4 regions of the Viridibacillus sp. FSL H8-0110 genome follow, and region 2 is predicted to be linked to each of the others. Evidence: riboswitches for the same ligand, from Rfam matches in the RefSeq annotation. Region 2 holds a riboswitch; each other region holds the start of a gene.
The links. Region 2 has a riboswitch for S-adenosylmethionine ahead of MHH98_RS03885 (methionine ABC transporter ATP-binding protein). Riboswitches for the same ligand answer to the same signal wherever they lie in the genome.

Region 1 (3,913 bases), 3.2 Mb from region 2:
TCAACCCCGACATCTTTAGCACCTTCAGCTTGTAAAAAGCTCACTGGTTTTTCACTATCAAATCCAATTGCTCCATATGCAAAGTCATGCATTACTGCAATATCGTGATCTTTCGCAAACTGCACAGTTTCATCGAAAAATGATAAATTAGCAACAGCACCAGTTGGGTTGTTTGGGTAATTTAAATACATTAATTTCGCACGAGCTTTTACCTCATCTGACACAGTTGTGTAATCAGGTAGGAAGTTGTTTTCCGCTAGTAATGGAAGTGTATCGAACTTGACATCCGCTAGTGCTACGCCTGACCAATAGTCCGGATAACCAGGGTCTGGGAGTAGCATTGAATCACCAGGGTTCATAATAGCTAAAGGTAATTCAACTACACCAATTTTTGTGCCGAAAAGTATGGCTACTTCCGTATCTGTATCAATTTCAACGCCGTATTCTCGCGCATAAAATTCAGCAATGGCTTCCTTGAATTCTGGCAAGCCACGGAATGGAGAGTATTTATGAGTTTGCGGATTAATAACAGCTTCCTGCATAGCTTTTATAATATGAGGAGGCGTTGGTTGGTCTGGATTTCCTTGGCCTAAATTGATGACATCTCTACCTTCCGCAACTGCGGCACCTACTTTTTGTACTAAAGTTGCGAAAAACTGCTTCGGCAACTGTTGTAATCTCGTTGAAAATTCCATCTTCGAACAAACCCCCTTGAATTATTTTCTTTAATAACTTGTTATCCACAAAATCTTTCTTATAAAAACGCTATACACAACAACTACTTTGTGGATAAAATAGACGTATGTATAAAATAGTCGCAATAATAAGAGAAATATTATAACCTTTTTAAGAAAATGTCTACAGGTGGTGGAGTTATGAAAATTGCATGTATACAATTAAATGTTGCCTTCGGGGACATCGAAAAAAATTTTACAAACGTCGAAAAGTTTATCAGGGAGGCCGCTGATAAGGGGGCGGAACTCGCAATTCTTCCCGAAATGTGGAATTCTAGCTATGCTTTAGAGAAATTAGAAGACCTTGCAGATCCGAACGGGGAACGCACAAAGAATTTTCTACAAAAGCTTTCAGAAGAATTACAAATTCATATTGTTGGTGGCTCGGTATCAACGAAAAAAGATGGTAAATTCTATAATACGATGTACGTATATAACAACAAAGGGGAGCTTGTCAGCGAATATGATAAAGCGCATCTTTTCCGTCTAATGGACGAGCATTTGTATTTATCAGCTGGCGATAAGCAAAATAACTTTGAACTGGGTGATATTCCAGCAGCTGGTGTTATCTGCTACGATATTCGTTTTCCAGAGTGGTTACGTCTTCATGCATTGAACGGAGCGAAAGTAATTTTCGTTTCTGCACAATGGCCAACGCCACGTATTGATCATTGGAAAACGTTATTACAAGCACGTGCAATTGAAAGCCAGTGTTTTGTTATTGCAGTAAATAGAATTAGCCATAAAAAACAAAATTTCAACGGTCAATCGATGGTTATTGAACCTTGGGGTGAAGTGTTATGGACTGGTGGAGAAGATGAAGAAATGGCGATTATCGATGTCGATTTCTCTATAGTGGATGAAATTCGCCAACGAATCCCGGTATATGATGATCGTCGTCCTGAATTATATAAAGATATTTTGAAATAATTCAAAGTTTCAAAAAAGTGTTTGACATCTACATTATTTCACAGTAATATTTAGTTCATAACTTACAAACGAATATTGAATTTTATCTAGAGAGACCGAGGGATAGGCCCTATGACGTCCGGCAACCCCCTGCCAAAGGGAAGGTGCCAATTCCTACAGAATGAGTACATTCTGGAAGATAAATCGCCAATTTACACTTACGATGCTTCTTTCAGATAACCGAAAGAAGCGTTTTTTAATACAGCAAATTCCAAGTATTTCTATAGAAGTTACATAATTTAAACAGATTTGAGGGGATACAATATGCTAGAGATTCAGAATCTTACAAAAGTATATAAAACCAAGAAGGGTACGGTAACGGGTGTAGACAACGTATCGTTGACAATCGATGAAGGTGAAGTTTTCGGTATTGTTGGCTATTCTGGCGCAGGAAAAAGCTCGCTTCTACGTTGTATCAATTTATTAGAGCGACCAACAAGTGGCAGTATCGTAGTAAATGGTCAAGATTTAACAAAATTAAAAGGTGAACAACTTCGTAAAGCGCGTTTGAAAATCGGAATGATATTCCAACATTTTTACTTAATCAGTCAAAAAACGGTTGGCGAAAATATTGAATTTGCTTTAAAAGCAGCGGCTACACCACCGAAGCTGATTAATGCTCGTGTAAAAGAATTGCTTGAAATGGTAGGTTTATCTGAGAAAATAGACGTTTACCCAGCACAATTAAGTGGTGGTCAAAAGCAACGTGTCGGCATTGCCCGCGCACTTGCAAATAATCCATCCGTACTACTTTGTGATGAAGCGACATCAGCACTTGACCCAAAAACAACGGTTTCCATTTTACGCTTACTAAAAAAGATCAATCGTGAGCTAAATATTACAATCATCCTTATCACGCACGAAATGGATGTTGTGAAAGAAATTTGTGATCGAATGGTTATTATGCAAGATGGAAGAGTCATTGAAGAAGGGGCAGTTTACGACGTTTTTGCAAATCCGGTTGAGCCATTAACACAAGAATTTATTAGCAGCGTTGTATCATTTGAACTGCCACCAACGATTCTTAAAGGTGTGACAGGGGAAATTGTGAAAGTACTATTCAAAGGAGATGTAGCTGGAGAGGGCGTCATTTCAGATATGATTCAAAACTTTGAAGTACGTGGTAATTTCTTGCACGGCACAATTGAATATATTCAAGAAAAACCTCTTGGCATTTTCTTAATGGAGCTACAAGGTCAACCGGATAATGTAGGGAGAGCTATTTCTTATATGGAAGGACGCGGTGCGTTTGTGGAGGTGATTAACAATGCTATTTGATTTCGAGCACTTTATTAGTATGCTTCCAGACATTTGGAAAGCATTTGGTGAAACGTTACTGATGATTGGTATTTCACTTAGCATTTCACTAATTATTGGTTTACCACTTGGAATTATACTATTTGTTACAAGCAAAGGTTTATTTTTACGTAATCGTTTTTTTAACGGAATTTTAGGGTTTATCGTCAATCTAGTTCGTTCCGTTCCGTATATCATTCTATTAGTAGCGTTGTTCCCGCTAACAAAAATACTGGTTGGAGATACAATTGGTCCCGTAGCGGCAAGTGTTTCATTATCTGTAGCAGCCATTCCGTTCTTTGCGAGACTTGTAGAAACGTCTATGCGTGAAGTTGATAAAGGTGTCATCGAGGCATCAATAGCTGTCGGTGCAACACCGTGGATGATTATACGAGATGTGCTATTACCTGAAGCGAAATCGGGTATTATCCAAGGTGTGACAATGACGATTATTAGTTTAGTCGCATATTCCGCAATGGCTGGTATTGTCGGCGGCGGTGGAATTGGCGACCTAGCTATTCGCTTTGGTTACTACCGCTATGACAACACAATTATGATTGCGACAGTTGTCATTTTAATTGTTATTGTCCAAATTATTCAACTTTCAGGCGATGCCATTTCAAAAGCAATTGATAAACGATAAAGGGGAGATTTGAAAATGAAAAAGTTTTTACTAGCAGCGTTATTATTCGTATTAGCAACAGTTTTAGTTGCATGTGGTAACAAAGATGAAAGCAAACCAAAAGATTCAAAAGACATTAAAATTGGCGCAACTGCAGGGCCGTATAGTGACATGTTAAATAAAGCAATCATCCCGCAATTAGAGAAAAAAGGGTATAAAGTAAAAACAGTTGAATTCAGTGACTACGTACAACCAAACAAAGCATTAGATTCTGGTGATATTGATGCAAACC
Region 2 (3,913 bases):
CTAAAATAAGGATTGTTGCAACGAAAGTTACATCGCTTTGACTTCTTTGGAAACCGTCTAAGAATGCTAATGTCCCTAGTCCACCTGCCCCAATAACACCTGCCATTGCTGTGTATCCAACAAGTGCGATAGCTGTTACAGTAATACCCGAAACTAATGCGGGTAATGACTCTGGGATTAACACTTTACCGATAATCGTAGAAGTTTTTGCGCCCATTGAACGTGCCGCTTCGATGACACCTTTATCAATTTCTTTTAACGCAATTAAAACCATACGCGCATAAAACGGTGCTGCTCCAATGATTAATGCTGGTAATGCGGCATTGGGACCTCGAATTGAGCCTAATAATAGTTTCGTAAATGGTATTAATAGAATCACTAAAATAATGAATGGAATCGAACGGAAAATATTCACGATCGAACCTGTTAACCAACTTACTAATTTATTTGCCCATAATTGCTGAGGGCTCGTCAAAAACAGCAAAATACCTAAAGCTAAACCAATGACAAAAGTGAAAATTGTAGCAACACCTGTCATATACAGTGTTTCTATCGTTGCTTCCCACATTCTGTCCCATTGTACATTCGGGAAGAGATCATTAAGCATTTTCGATCACCTCCGTTTTTACTCCATGTTCATTCATATATGTGACTGCTTTTTGTACATTATCATTATTGCCATCTAACTGTATAATCAGCGTGCCATATGGCCCGCTTTTCGTTTGCGAAATATTACCATGGACAATATTCACGTCCAAATTAAGTTCACGGCTTAAATGTGAAATAACTGGCTGACCAGTTGAAGAGCCTACAAACATTAATTTTACAAGTGTTCCTGATGGGTAGTTTTCAATAATTTGTTCAATTGATTCTTTACGTTCATTCGTATCTGTAATTTGAGAAACAAATCGTTTTGTAACGTCTGCTTGTGGTGATTGGAATACTTCTAGAACATCACCATTTTCAACAACTTGTCCAGCTTCCATTACTGCCACACGATGACAAATTTTACGAATGACATGCATCTCATGCGTGATAAGTACAATAGTTAAGCCTAATTTCTCATTGATATCGACTAGTAAATCTAAAATTGAATCCGTTGTTTCAGGATCAAGTGCTGAAGTAGCTTCATCACAAAGCAGTACTTCTGGGTTATTTGCCAGTGCTCTAGCAATACCTACACGTTGCTTTTGACCACCTGATAATTGAGAAGGATACGCCTTTTCTCTGCCTTTTAAACCAACTAATTCAATAAGATCTAATACCTTTTTCTGACGTTCTGCCTTAGATAAACCTGCAATTTCTAATGGAAATGCTATATTCTCTTCTACAGTACGTGACCAAAGTAAATTGAAATGTTGGAAGATCATACTGATTTTTTGACGCGCATTACGTAACGCACTTCCTTTAATCGACGAAACTTCCTGACCATTCACAACAACTTTACCGGTCGTCGGTTGCTCCAAACCATTTAATAAACGAATGAGCGTACTCTTGCCTGCTCCGCTGTATCCAATAATGCCGAATATTTCTCCGTCTTCAACAGATAAATTCACATTTTTGACAGCGGTTAACTCTCCGTTAGCGGTTTTATATTTTTTCATAACATTTTCTAACTGAATCACTGTCATACCACCTTTATTTTAAAACTAAAAAGTATGCACTTTCTACTGGCATCTCTTAGAAACTAAAAAAACCCTTCTGCAGATTAACAGAAGGGTTCAACGCAAAGCTATATACGTAAAACCGTTCTCTCATCTTCCAAAGTAAATACTTTGTGTGATTTGGCACCGTGCCATATAAATATGACGGTTGCCGGGCTTCATTGGGCACTTCCCTCCACCTCTCTAAATAAGAGTAACGACTATATTTAATTAGTTATGTTTGCTACTTTATCACGCTATTGCTTCAACGTCAATCGTTTTGACGTAATTTTTCAAACAAAAAAGGTACTGATTGAAAGGCATAGATTTTATCATGAATTTTCCCATTCTTCGAAATAATCAAGCATGGGACACTTTCTATTTCATAATCAAACGCTACATCTTGTATATAATTCAAGTTCGCTTTACCAATAGGAATATCGCTAACGACATGTTCTACTACTTCCATCATTTTCGACGCAACTGCACACGTCCCACATAATGGTGTATACAAATAAAAAGCCGAAAGCGAGGAGTTTTTCATAGTTTCTTCCCATTGTTCACGTGACCATTCTTCCATCTTCTTCATTCCTATACTATTAGATATTCTTTATGAACTGTAAAATTTGCCGCCAATAATATTCTAGCTAAATGTCTTCTAGGAGTAGCTTCTACTTGTTTATAAGTAGAGGAGGTGTGTAGATGACGAGCATTTGGGAACTCTCTTTTAAAAAGAGCACGGAGCTTATCACCCGATGAGTCAGCATCAAAGAATGCATACAATTCGCAGTCCTCATATGGTGCCAAGATTTCTTCTAATCGGCTTGCACTAACTGTTCCATTCGTACATATTATCGGAATGTTCTCTGCTAGTATTGGCGCAATTCGCAACTTATCTTGGCGCCCTTCCACGATAATCAGCTTGTTAAAAGTCATATATACCCTCCTAACAAATACTTTTTGCCGTTTACCAAGTTTAAAAAAACGCCGAGCAAATGCACGGCGTTTTCAGATCTTATTCTTCGATAATTGCTTCGTATTGTTCTGCAGTTAATAATGCATCAACTTGAGCGTTATCAGCTGGTTCAACTACAACCATCCATGCTTTATCGTATGGAGATTCGTTAACGAACTCTGGGCTTTCTTCAAGCTCTTCGTTAATTTCAACAACTTTACCAGAAATCGGTGCGTAAAGTTCTGATACAGTTTTTACAGATTCAACACTGCCGAATGGTTCGTCTGCTACTAATTCGTCGCCAACCTGTGGAAGTTCAACAAAAACGATATCGCCTAGTTCAGATTGTGCGAAATGTGTAATACCGATACGTACTTTTCCGTCTTCAGTTTTTACCCATTCATGTTCTTCAGAATAGCGTAAGTCTTTTGGTGTGCTCATGAATACCCCTCCAAATATGTAATTATATTCACTTTAAGTTTGACATATTTCCATTGTAAAAACAAGCATATGTCTGTGTTATTTCCATGTCTGTTCAAAGTCTGATTCTTTAAATCCTAACGTCACTTTTTTACCGTCTGTAACGATTGGACGCTTGATTAACATACCATCCGAAGCAAGCAATTCTAATTGCTCATCTTCCGACATATCAGCAAGTCGATCTTTCAATTGTAGCTCTCTATACTTCATTCCTGAAGTATTAAAAAACTTCTTTAATGGTAAACCACTAGCATCTAAATATTGTTTTAATTTCTCTTTAGAAGGTGATTCTTCAACGATGTGCTTATCTGCATAGTTTACCCCATTTTCGTCTAACCATGCTTTTGCTTTACGACAAGTTGTACATTTTGGATATTGAATGAATAAAATAGACATATACATGCTCCTTTTTCCAAACTATTTAATTCTATTGTAGTGGGAGTATAGTCTACAAGCAAGAAATCCGAACACAAAAGTTGTGTTCGGATTCTCAACTAGCTTATTTTAGACAACAAATTTCTCAGCAGCAATTAGTTTAACTGATGCTTCACGTTTCTTGGCAATAACATTGTAAGGATTGTTACGAGTAAGTTTGCGAAGCGCAGATAACATCATACGAGCATTGTCTCCGTCTACAGCTGTAATGATTGTTTCTTTTGCTTCTTTTTCGATTTCTTCAAACGCTTCTTGGCAGAAGATTTGAGTATATAGTAATTTTTGGCTTGCTTTGTCTACCCCATCACGAGCAATAGCTTTTTCTGTACGTAACACAGTAGATTCCATTGCAAATAATTGGTTAGCGATATTCGCAATGTTCACTAGTAATTCTTGTTCG
Region 3 (3,913 bases), 2.6 Mb from region 2:
ACTGGATCGCGTATTCTTTGCAAGAGCTGAGAGAGACCGCGTTAAACAACAAGCTGGTGATTTAGAACGCTGGTTACAAAATGAAATTAGCAAACTTAAATTAAAGTTAAAAAAACTCCAAAAGGATTTGGATCGAGCAAACAATTTAGACCAATTCCAATTATTCGGTGAGTTATTAATGGCCAACTTGTACGCATTTGAAAAAGGGCAAAAGGAAGTTACTGTTGTTAATTATTATAGTGAGGACAGTGAAGAAATCACGATCCCTATTAGCGAACGGAAAACACCTGTTGAAAATGCACAGAGCTACTATACTAAGTACAACAAGGCGAAAAACGCACTTATCATGGTGCAAGAGCAACTCAATAAAACGCAAGGAGATTTAGCCTACTTTGAAATGCTATCGCAACAAGTACAACAAGCTGCTCCAGCTGATATAGAAGAAATTCGTGAAGAGTTAGCTGAACAAGGCTACTTGAAATTACGTGCTTCAAAACGACGTAAAAAACCAACTAAACCAACTCCAGAAAAATTCAAATCTTCCACTGGTATTGACATTTCAGTTGGCAAAAACAATAAACAAAATGATTATTTAACATTTAAAATCGCACGTAAATCTGAAATTTGGTTGCATACAAAGGATATCCCAGGATCACATGTCGTTATTCACTCTTCTGAACCAGATGAACAAACTTTACTAGAAGCGGCAACTTTATCAGCCTATTTCAGTAAAGCACGTGAATCGTCGTCCGTACCTGTCGATTACACAGAGGTACGTCAAGTAAAAAAACCAAATGGTTCTAAACCTGGTTTTGTTATTTACTTCGAGCAAAAGACATTGTATGTAACACCCGATGAAGAATTAATCATGAAATTAAAATAATAAGATTTAAGAACACTTAAAAGGAGTCGCACATTTTTCAAACGCGACTCCTTTTACTATTTACTGCACTGCCTTAATCACTTCTCCGTTGTACCAAATCCTATTTTCACATTATCTAATTTAGCTTTTTCAATCGTTGTTTTTACTTATATTTGGATCATTATAAATAACTTTCTATATAAAGGTAGGACTTTGCTACAAGCATTTGGGCATGCGATAAATTTTCTACTAAGTCTAATCATACTTCAATAATTTTAGTAGTGATGTTAAAAAATACAACAACTAAACTTCATTTTGTTACCTTTTATAACGATTCGATTTTTTGTTTTATGCAATTTCAAAAACCATACGATTTCCACTTGGATCTTCTACAACAAACTCATCCCCTAAATCTTGAATTTGTATTTGTTGTTTAATATAATTTTTTGCTGTCTCATAACTTTCTGTTGTTGGTAATTTAAAACGTACTTCTTTCAATCCTGATTCATTTTCAGCTGCCTTTTGAAGTCCTTCACCCGACCATACATTTCCCGCAAGATGGTGATGATAGCCCCCTACTGAAATAAAAAATGCTGTATCAATAATCATCTGTTTTTCAAAACCTAATTTATTTATATAGAAATCTACGGATTCCTCTATATTTGCTATTCGCAAATGAACATGACCAATTATTGTTTCAGCTGGTAATTTCCCATCTGTTTCAAAATCAGCTAATGGAGCTAACTCTTTGAAATTAAGAGGATTACTTCCACCAGGATACTTATCCCAATCTTCACGATGACGATCCGCATATATTTCTATACCATTTCCTTCAATATCATATATATAAAACGCCTCACTATAACCGTGATCACTCGCACTATCTAACCTAGCAATTGGAATATAGCGTTCAAAGTGCGGGAAACGTGAAGATTGCTCTATCGGACTATCTATCGTTTCCTTATTACGTAGAATTTCGAAAAATTTCGTTGCAAACGCTTCTCTACTTGGTAATAAAAAAGCTGTATGGAATAAACCCGTACTTTTAGCGGTTTGTAATTTTTCCGCGGTTTTTTCTAATTCAAAAATAACGTTGTTACTGCCTTTACCACCAAATTTAGCATGTTGTGTACTTTTTTCTAAAACGACAAGACCAACTACATTTTCGTAAAATGCAATTTGACGTTCCAAATCTTTTACTTTTAAAATGACACTTCCAACTTGTGTTGCAGCATCCAATACAAATTTACCTTGTTTCCCATCAATTCTTTGTACCATCTTTATAACCTCTCTCTTTGTTATTTACCAATTATGGAATAAACGACTTCTATTAAAAAACTCTCTTTCTACATCTTCTAGAAAGAGAGTTGAGGGGGACTAATTCAACTCTTATCTCTCATAATTGCACGCAATCATGTTGAAGTTAGCTCCTTCCTAAAAATTAGGTGTTGCTGAAACTTCAGTGGGCCATTTCCTTCAGTTTCTCAAGTAAAGAAATCCACTTAATATCCCTAGTTAACTTATTGGTTTAATTGATTTTAAAACAATTTCCATAATTAAGCAACATATATACAATTATTTTCTTCATTTAAAATGATTCTTTATAAAGTAGCATTTTGCACAATAAAAAAACTAGCAAGAGATAATTTCTTTTCCCTTGCTAGTTTAAAAGCACCTATATTTGTATTATTATTTTAAGTTCCCGGCTTTTAAATCAGCATGCCATTGTAGTAAACCTGGAATGTCTGATTCATTAATAGCACCTGATTCTTTTGCTGCTTCAACTAATGCTTCAAAGTTTGATAGGCAATAGTAAGGAACACCCACTTCCGCAAAAGCCTGTTCAGCACGTGGTAATTTATATGAATATACTGAAACGACACCAAGTACTTCAGCGCCTTCACGACGAAGTGCTTCTACTGCTGTAATGCTAGAACCACCTGTCGAAATAATATCTTCTACTACAACTACTTTTTGACCTTCAGAAAGCTTTCCTTCTGTTTGGTTACCACGACCATGGTCTTTTGGTTTTGAACGTACATATACCATAGGTAAGTCTAAAATGTCGCTTACCCATGCTGCATGTGGTATTCCCGCTGTTGCTGTACCAGCTACTACATCTGTTTCCGGGAAATTTTCTTTAATAAGCGCTGCAAGGCCGTTTGCGATTGTTGTACGTACTTTTGGAAAAGAAATTGTTAAACGTGTATCACAGTAGATTGGTGATTTAATACCTGATGCCCAAGTAAATGGATCATTCGGACTTAGCTCTACTGCTCCTACTTCTAACATACCTTGTGCTACTTCTTTTTGAATTGTCATTATTGTTGTCCTCCCCATAATTGCTGTACAGCATGGTACGCTTCAACTGGATTTTCTGCTTGTGTAATAGCACGACCTACAACGATTTGCGTCGAGCCTTCTTCGCGTGCAAAATCAGGTGTAGCAACGCGTTTTTGATCATGTGCAACACCACCAACCATACGTATACCTGGTGTTACTTTTAGGAAGCTTTCTCCACATACTTCGCTGATTGCTTTTGCTTCAAGTACAGAGCAGACAACACCATCTAAACCAGCTGATTGTGCAAGTTTGGCATAATGCATTACTGATTGATCTAAAGATAAATTGATTTGTTGCTCGTTTTGCATTTCCTCTTCAGTCGTCGAGGTTAACTGAGTTACTGCAATTAAAACTGGTCGCTTATTACCTTCCTCAGTTCCCTCTTTTAATCCTTCAAGAGCAGCCGCCATCATATTTGAACCGCCTGCAGCATGGACATTGACTAGGTCCACACCAAGTTTTGCTAAGCCCTTCATCGCTGATTTCACCGTATTTGGAATATCATGCAGTTTTAAATCTAAAAAAATGTCGTGACCTTGTGCTTTAATTTTGCGTATAATGTCTGGCCCTGCTTGTAAATAAAGCTCAAGACCCACCTTCACAAATAGTGGCTCATTGAACTGAGAAAGAAATGTCATTACTTTCTGTTCATCTGGAAAATCTAACGCGATAATAGGCTTATTATTCATTTAGCGGTGGCTCCTTCCA
Region 4 (3,913 bases), 1.5 Mb from region 2:
GTTTGATTTATGGTGAATACGAATCGGAAACAATTGCACCCGTCATCGCTATTGATTTAGAACGGCATTTGTATAGTCAATATAGTTTTCTTTATGAAATGGGAGGCTTGATCAACCATATTGTGGCAGCTCATCCGACCAATAAAAATACGAATAGCTTTGATTTCTATAATCAAGAAAACCATTGTCCATCCTGCTCTGGGCGCCAACTAATTGAAAAATTTGATATAGATATTGTTATTCAGGACAAAACCGTGTCATTCTGGGATGGCCTATTCCATCCAGAAGTAATGAAGGTTTTAAAATTCTATCAATATCCAAAATTGCAATTCCTCTTTGATGAGATTAAGAATGAGCTCGGTCAGGATTTAAGTAAAAGTTTTAATGACATGACGGAAGCAGAAAAACACACCTTTTTATATGGGTATTGGGAAAGGTCATTCTATGATAAAGCAGGCAAAGCTTCGAGGATTTGGGAAGGCTTTAATTTAATCATTGGCCGCTATATATTTGTATCTAAATCGATTATTAAAGAGCAAATAAAAGCATCTAAAGAGTTGATTACCTGTCCAATCTGTGAAGGAACCGTGCTAAACCATCATAAAAAGCTAAAATTTGACGACACGGATATTCGAAAGATTATTCAGCAGCCTATTAATCAAGTGTTGAAAACAGTTGGTAAGTTACAGATACTAGAAAAACTAAAAGCTATCGTCGGTGGTGATATGACTTTGACTGAAGATGTCTCCTTATTACCTAGGGGAACACAGGTTGCTTTGAAAATGTTTGAACTGGAGCAGGGAAGCTTTGCCCATTATGAAATGGTTTTACAAAATGTACTACCTTTTTGGGGCAGTATTAGCGGCAATATCGAATCCATCAGCATGAATAATCGGATCACCATCTGTGATTTTGACAATATTACCGAAACGAGAGAAACGATCATTGATAAGTATTTCACCAATGGTAAATATAAAAAGCTTACCTATGTCTATGAAGCGTTTGGTTACAAAAAAATTGTCACTCAAATTAATAAGATTAAAAAAAGTCATCAATGTCCTTTCTGTAAAGGGAAGAAAGTAATTTCTGAAGATGGACTACATGATGGTGTGTATAAATTATCAGTACCATGTGTTAGTTGTTATGAAAGTGGCATCAATGATGAAGGGCGTAAGGAAATCGTAGATGGCATAGACGTGCAAACATGGTTAACTGGCAAAGTAAGTGATGTTGTTGCTGAAAGTCCAAATCTTGAGGCTGTAGCTCATATTCCAATTTTCAATCGTATTCGTGATTTGAATAAGCGAGAGATGATGGGGATATATCAATTCCTTGAGCAAAATAATTAAATTAAATATAAAAAATGTGATATTTAAGTAAAGATTAGCTGTCACGCAATGAAGAAAACTCATTTGCAATAAAAAATTGCAAATGAGTTTTTATGCTATTCAGAAGAGGGATTGTTGGATTAAAATTGTCAACCTGGTTAGACAAAAGATTGGAGATTGGTTATGGACCCATGCATACTTGATCACAAACAACCATGAAGATTTGCAAGAGGAATTCATTAACTCCGATGTAAAGATAGTTCGTTCATTAAGTAATATAGAATACAACAATAAAAAATATGTGAATGAAGATATAGATGCTAGATGGATAGTATTTGGTATCAAACGAGGCTAGAATCGTATCTGATGCCTTTAATTTAGAAGGAAAAGTTATCATAATTGATTATAAGAGTCATATATTATAAAGAATTTTCTAAAATTTTCATTGACAATAGATTTCTAAAGTTGTAAATTAAGAATCAACAAAATAACTTTTTTCTTATCCAGAGAGGTGGAGGGACTGGCCCTATGAAATCTCAGCAACGGACGATGTACCGTGCTAATTCCAGAAGCGTATGCTTGAAGATAAGAAGAGTGCATGGACATATCGCCAACCTCTTCTTATCAAGGAGAGGTTTTTTTGTTTTAAAAAAATGATGAGGTGATGGATATGTCAACAGAATTAATCAATGCACTACAAACGTTAAAGGAAAAGAAATGGATTGATTTAACACATACTTTTGGAGCAGAAACACCACGTTTCAACGCATTTAAAGGGTTAGAAAAAACAACTCTATTTTCACATGATGATGGCTTTTTTGCTCAGAATTTTGCATTTGCTGGACAGTATGGAACACATTTAGATGCACCTATTCACTTTGTTCGTGATGCTCGTTATTTAGAAGAATTAGATTTAAAAGAGCTTGCATTGCCCCTTGTTGTAATAGATCATTCTAAAGATGCAGCAGAAAATCATGATTTCACCATTGCAGTTGAAGATATTTTGAAATTTGAGGCCGAACATGGAGAAATTGAGGCAGGTACATTTGTTGCTCTTCGTACGGATTGGAGCAAACGTTGGCCTGATGTTGAAGCATTTAATAACTTTGATGCAGATGGAAATCCACATGCACCAGGATGGTCAGTAGATGCACTTAAGTTCTTGTTTGAAGAGCGTCATATCAAAGCAGTAGGGCATGAAACTTTTGATACGGATTCTAGCATTTTATACCGTCAAAACAATGCATTACTAGGTGAACTATATGTATTGGAACAAGATACATATCAAGTAGAGTTGCTTACTAATCTAGACCAGCTACCTGCAAAAGGGGCTGTCATCTTTAACATCGTTCCTAAACCTGAGAAGGCTTCTGGCTTCCCAGTTCGATCATTTGCTATTCTGCCTTAAATATTCATCTAAAAAATACTAGCAAATGAATAATTGAAACTGAAGGTGAACTCTTTGGATATTAAAATTGATGATTTATCAAGAGATGAAGTTAAAGCGTTGTTGGAGGAGCATCTTCAAGGTATGGCACTAAATTCTCCACCAGAAAGTATACATGCGTTAACTATCGAGGAATTGAAAAAAACAGAAATTACTTTCTGGAGTGCATGGGAAGGCGGTGCATTAATTGGTTGCGGAGCACTAAAAGAACTGGATGCACACCATGGTGAAATAAAATCCATGCGTACTTCTTCATTATACTTACGGAGAGGCGTTGCAGGGCGTATGCTTGAGCATATTATTGAAGAGGCTAGGCACCGCAATTATAAGCGTTTAAGTTTAGAAACAGGTTCAATGGAGGCTTTTGAACCCGCAAAGAAGCTGTATTTGAAAAATGGGTTTCAATATTGTAGGCCATTTTCTAATTACATTGAGGAGCCGAATAGTGTATTTATGACATTAGAGTTATAAGTATATTGATTAATCATTCTATTAACAAAAAGATTAAATAAAAAACAATAAGAGCATGTTTTGAATAATCTTCATTCAAAACATGCTTTTTCTTTTTGTTCTTCTATATTTTAGTTGGACAATACAAGGCACTCTTTTTAATATTAAGAAAGCTTTGCAGAACAGCGAATAGCAGCAGCAATGGTTTTTATTTTTTGCTCATTTGCTATTAATGCTTGTTGAGCTTCTTCTAATGTTACTAGTTCGAAATGAATTTTAGCACCTGTTTGTAACTGTGCAAGGCTAGCTAAATCAGCAGTAATGACTTGAACCATTTTCGGGTAACCACCAGTTGTTTGGCGATCAGCCATTAAAATAATCGGTTTACCACTAGGTGGGATTTGAACGGTACCAAACGTAACAGCCTCTGATAATAATTCGAATTTCTCTGTCAAAGATAATGCTGGTCCCTCAAAGCGGTACCCCATACGATCAGCCTCTGTAGAAAGCGTGTAGGAGTTGTTTGTTAAGCACTGCTGACTTTCAGTGGTAAAACTATCCCACTCAGTACTAGGCATCACTCGTATTGTTTGTTGTTGATTTAATGAGATTAATTCGTTGTAATTTACAGACCACGAAGCAGGACCTACTAGTTGTATTGCATATTGATGTATTTCTTTATTTTTTT

Region 1: it holds a riboswitch for S-adenosylmethionine, as region 2 does, so the genes downstream of both, MHH98_RS19605 (methionine ABC transporter ATP-binding protein) here and MHH98_RS03885 (methionine ABC transporter ATP-binding protein) in region 2, are expected to answer to the same signal.
Region 3: it holds a riboswitch for S-adenosylmethionine, as region 2 does, so the genes downstream of both, MHH98_RS17020 (VOC family protein) here and MHH98_RS03885 (methionine ABC transporter ATP-binding protein) in region 2, are expected to answer to the same signal.
Region 4: it holds a riboswitch for S-adenosylmethionine, as region 2 does, so the genes downstream of both, MHH98_RS11575 (cyclase family protein) here and MHH98_RS03885 (methionine ABC transporter ATP-binding protein) in region 2, are expected to answer to the same signal.

What each region holds. Positions count from the first base shown of each region.
Region 1 is NZ_JBBOPJ010000001.1:3,949,448-3,953,360, reverse strand. Features, by position in the region: gene MHH98_RS19615 (pyridoxal phosphate-dependent aminotransferase) at 1-695, opposite strand, end outside; gene MHH98_RS19610 (carbon-nitrogen family hydrolase) at 876-1,664, shown strand; SAM riboswitch class I at 1,744-1,849, shown strand; gene MHH98_RS19605 (methionine ABC transporter ATP-binding protein) at 1,968-2,981, shown strand; gene MHH98_RS19600 (methionine ABC transporter permease) at 2,971-3,642, shown strand; gene MHH98_RS19595 (MetQ/NlpA family ABC transporter substrate-binding protein) at 3,658-3,913, shown strand, end outside.
Region 2 is NZ_JBBOPJ010000001.1:785,017-788,929, reverse strand. Features, by position in the region: gene MHH98_RS03890 (methionine ABC transporter permease) at 1-607, opposite strand, end outside; gene MHH98_RS03885 (methionine ABC transporter ATP-binding protein) at 600-1,625, opposite strand; SAM riboswitch class I at 1,752-1,858, opposite strand; gene MHH98_RS03880 (thioredoxin family protein) at 1,915-2,223, opposite strand; gene MHH98_RS03875 (TOPRIM domain-containing protein) at 2,235-2,579, opposite strand; gene gcvH (glycine cleavage system protein GcvH) at 2,659-3,039, opposite strand; gene MHH98_RS03865 (arsenate reductase family protein) at 3,118-3,474, opposite strand; gene MHH98_RS03860 (acyl-CoA dehydrogenase family protein) at 3,583-3,913, opposite strand, start outside.
Region 3 is NZ_JBBOPJ010000001.1:3,388,590-3,392,502, forward strand. Features, by position in the region: gene MHH98_RS17015 (Rqc2 family fibronectin-binding protein) at 1-883, shown strand, start outside; gene MHH98_RS17020 (VOC family protein) at 1,211-2,140, opposite strand; SAM riboswitch class I at 2,249-2,358, opposite strand; gene pyrE (orotate phosphoribosyltransferase) at 2,552-3,184, opposite strand; gene pyrF (orotidine-5'-phosphate decarboxylase) at 3,184-3,894, opposite strand; gene MHH98_RS17035 (dihydroorotate dehydrogenase) at 3,895-3,913, opposite strand, start outside.
Region 4 is NZ_JBBOPJ010000001.1:2,311,783-2,315,695, reverse strand. Features, by position in the region: gene MHH98_RS11580 (ATP-binding cassette domain-containing protein) at 1-1,349, shown strand, start outside; SAM riboswitch class I at 1,825-1,920, shown strand; gene MHH98_RS11575 (cyclase family protein) at 1,999-2,736, shown strand; gene MHH98_RS11570 (GNAT family N-acetyltransferase) at 2,791-3,246, shown strand; gene MHH98_RS11565 (5-oxoprolinase subunit C family protein) at 3,390-3,913, opposite strand, start outside.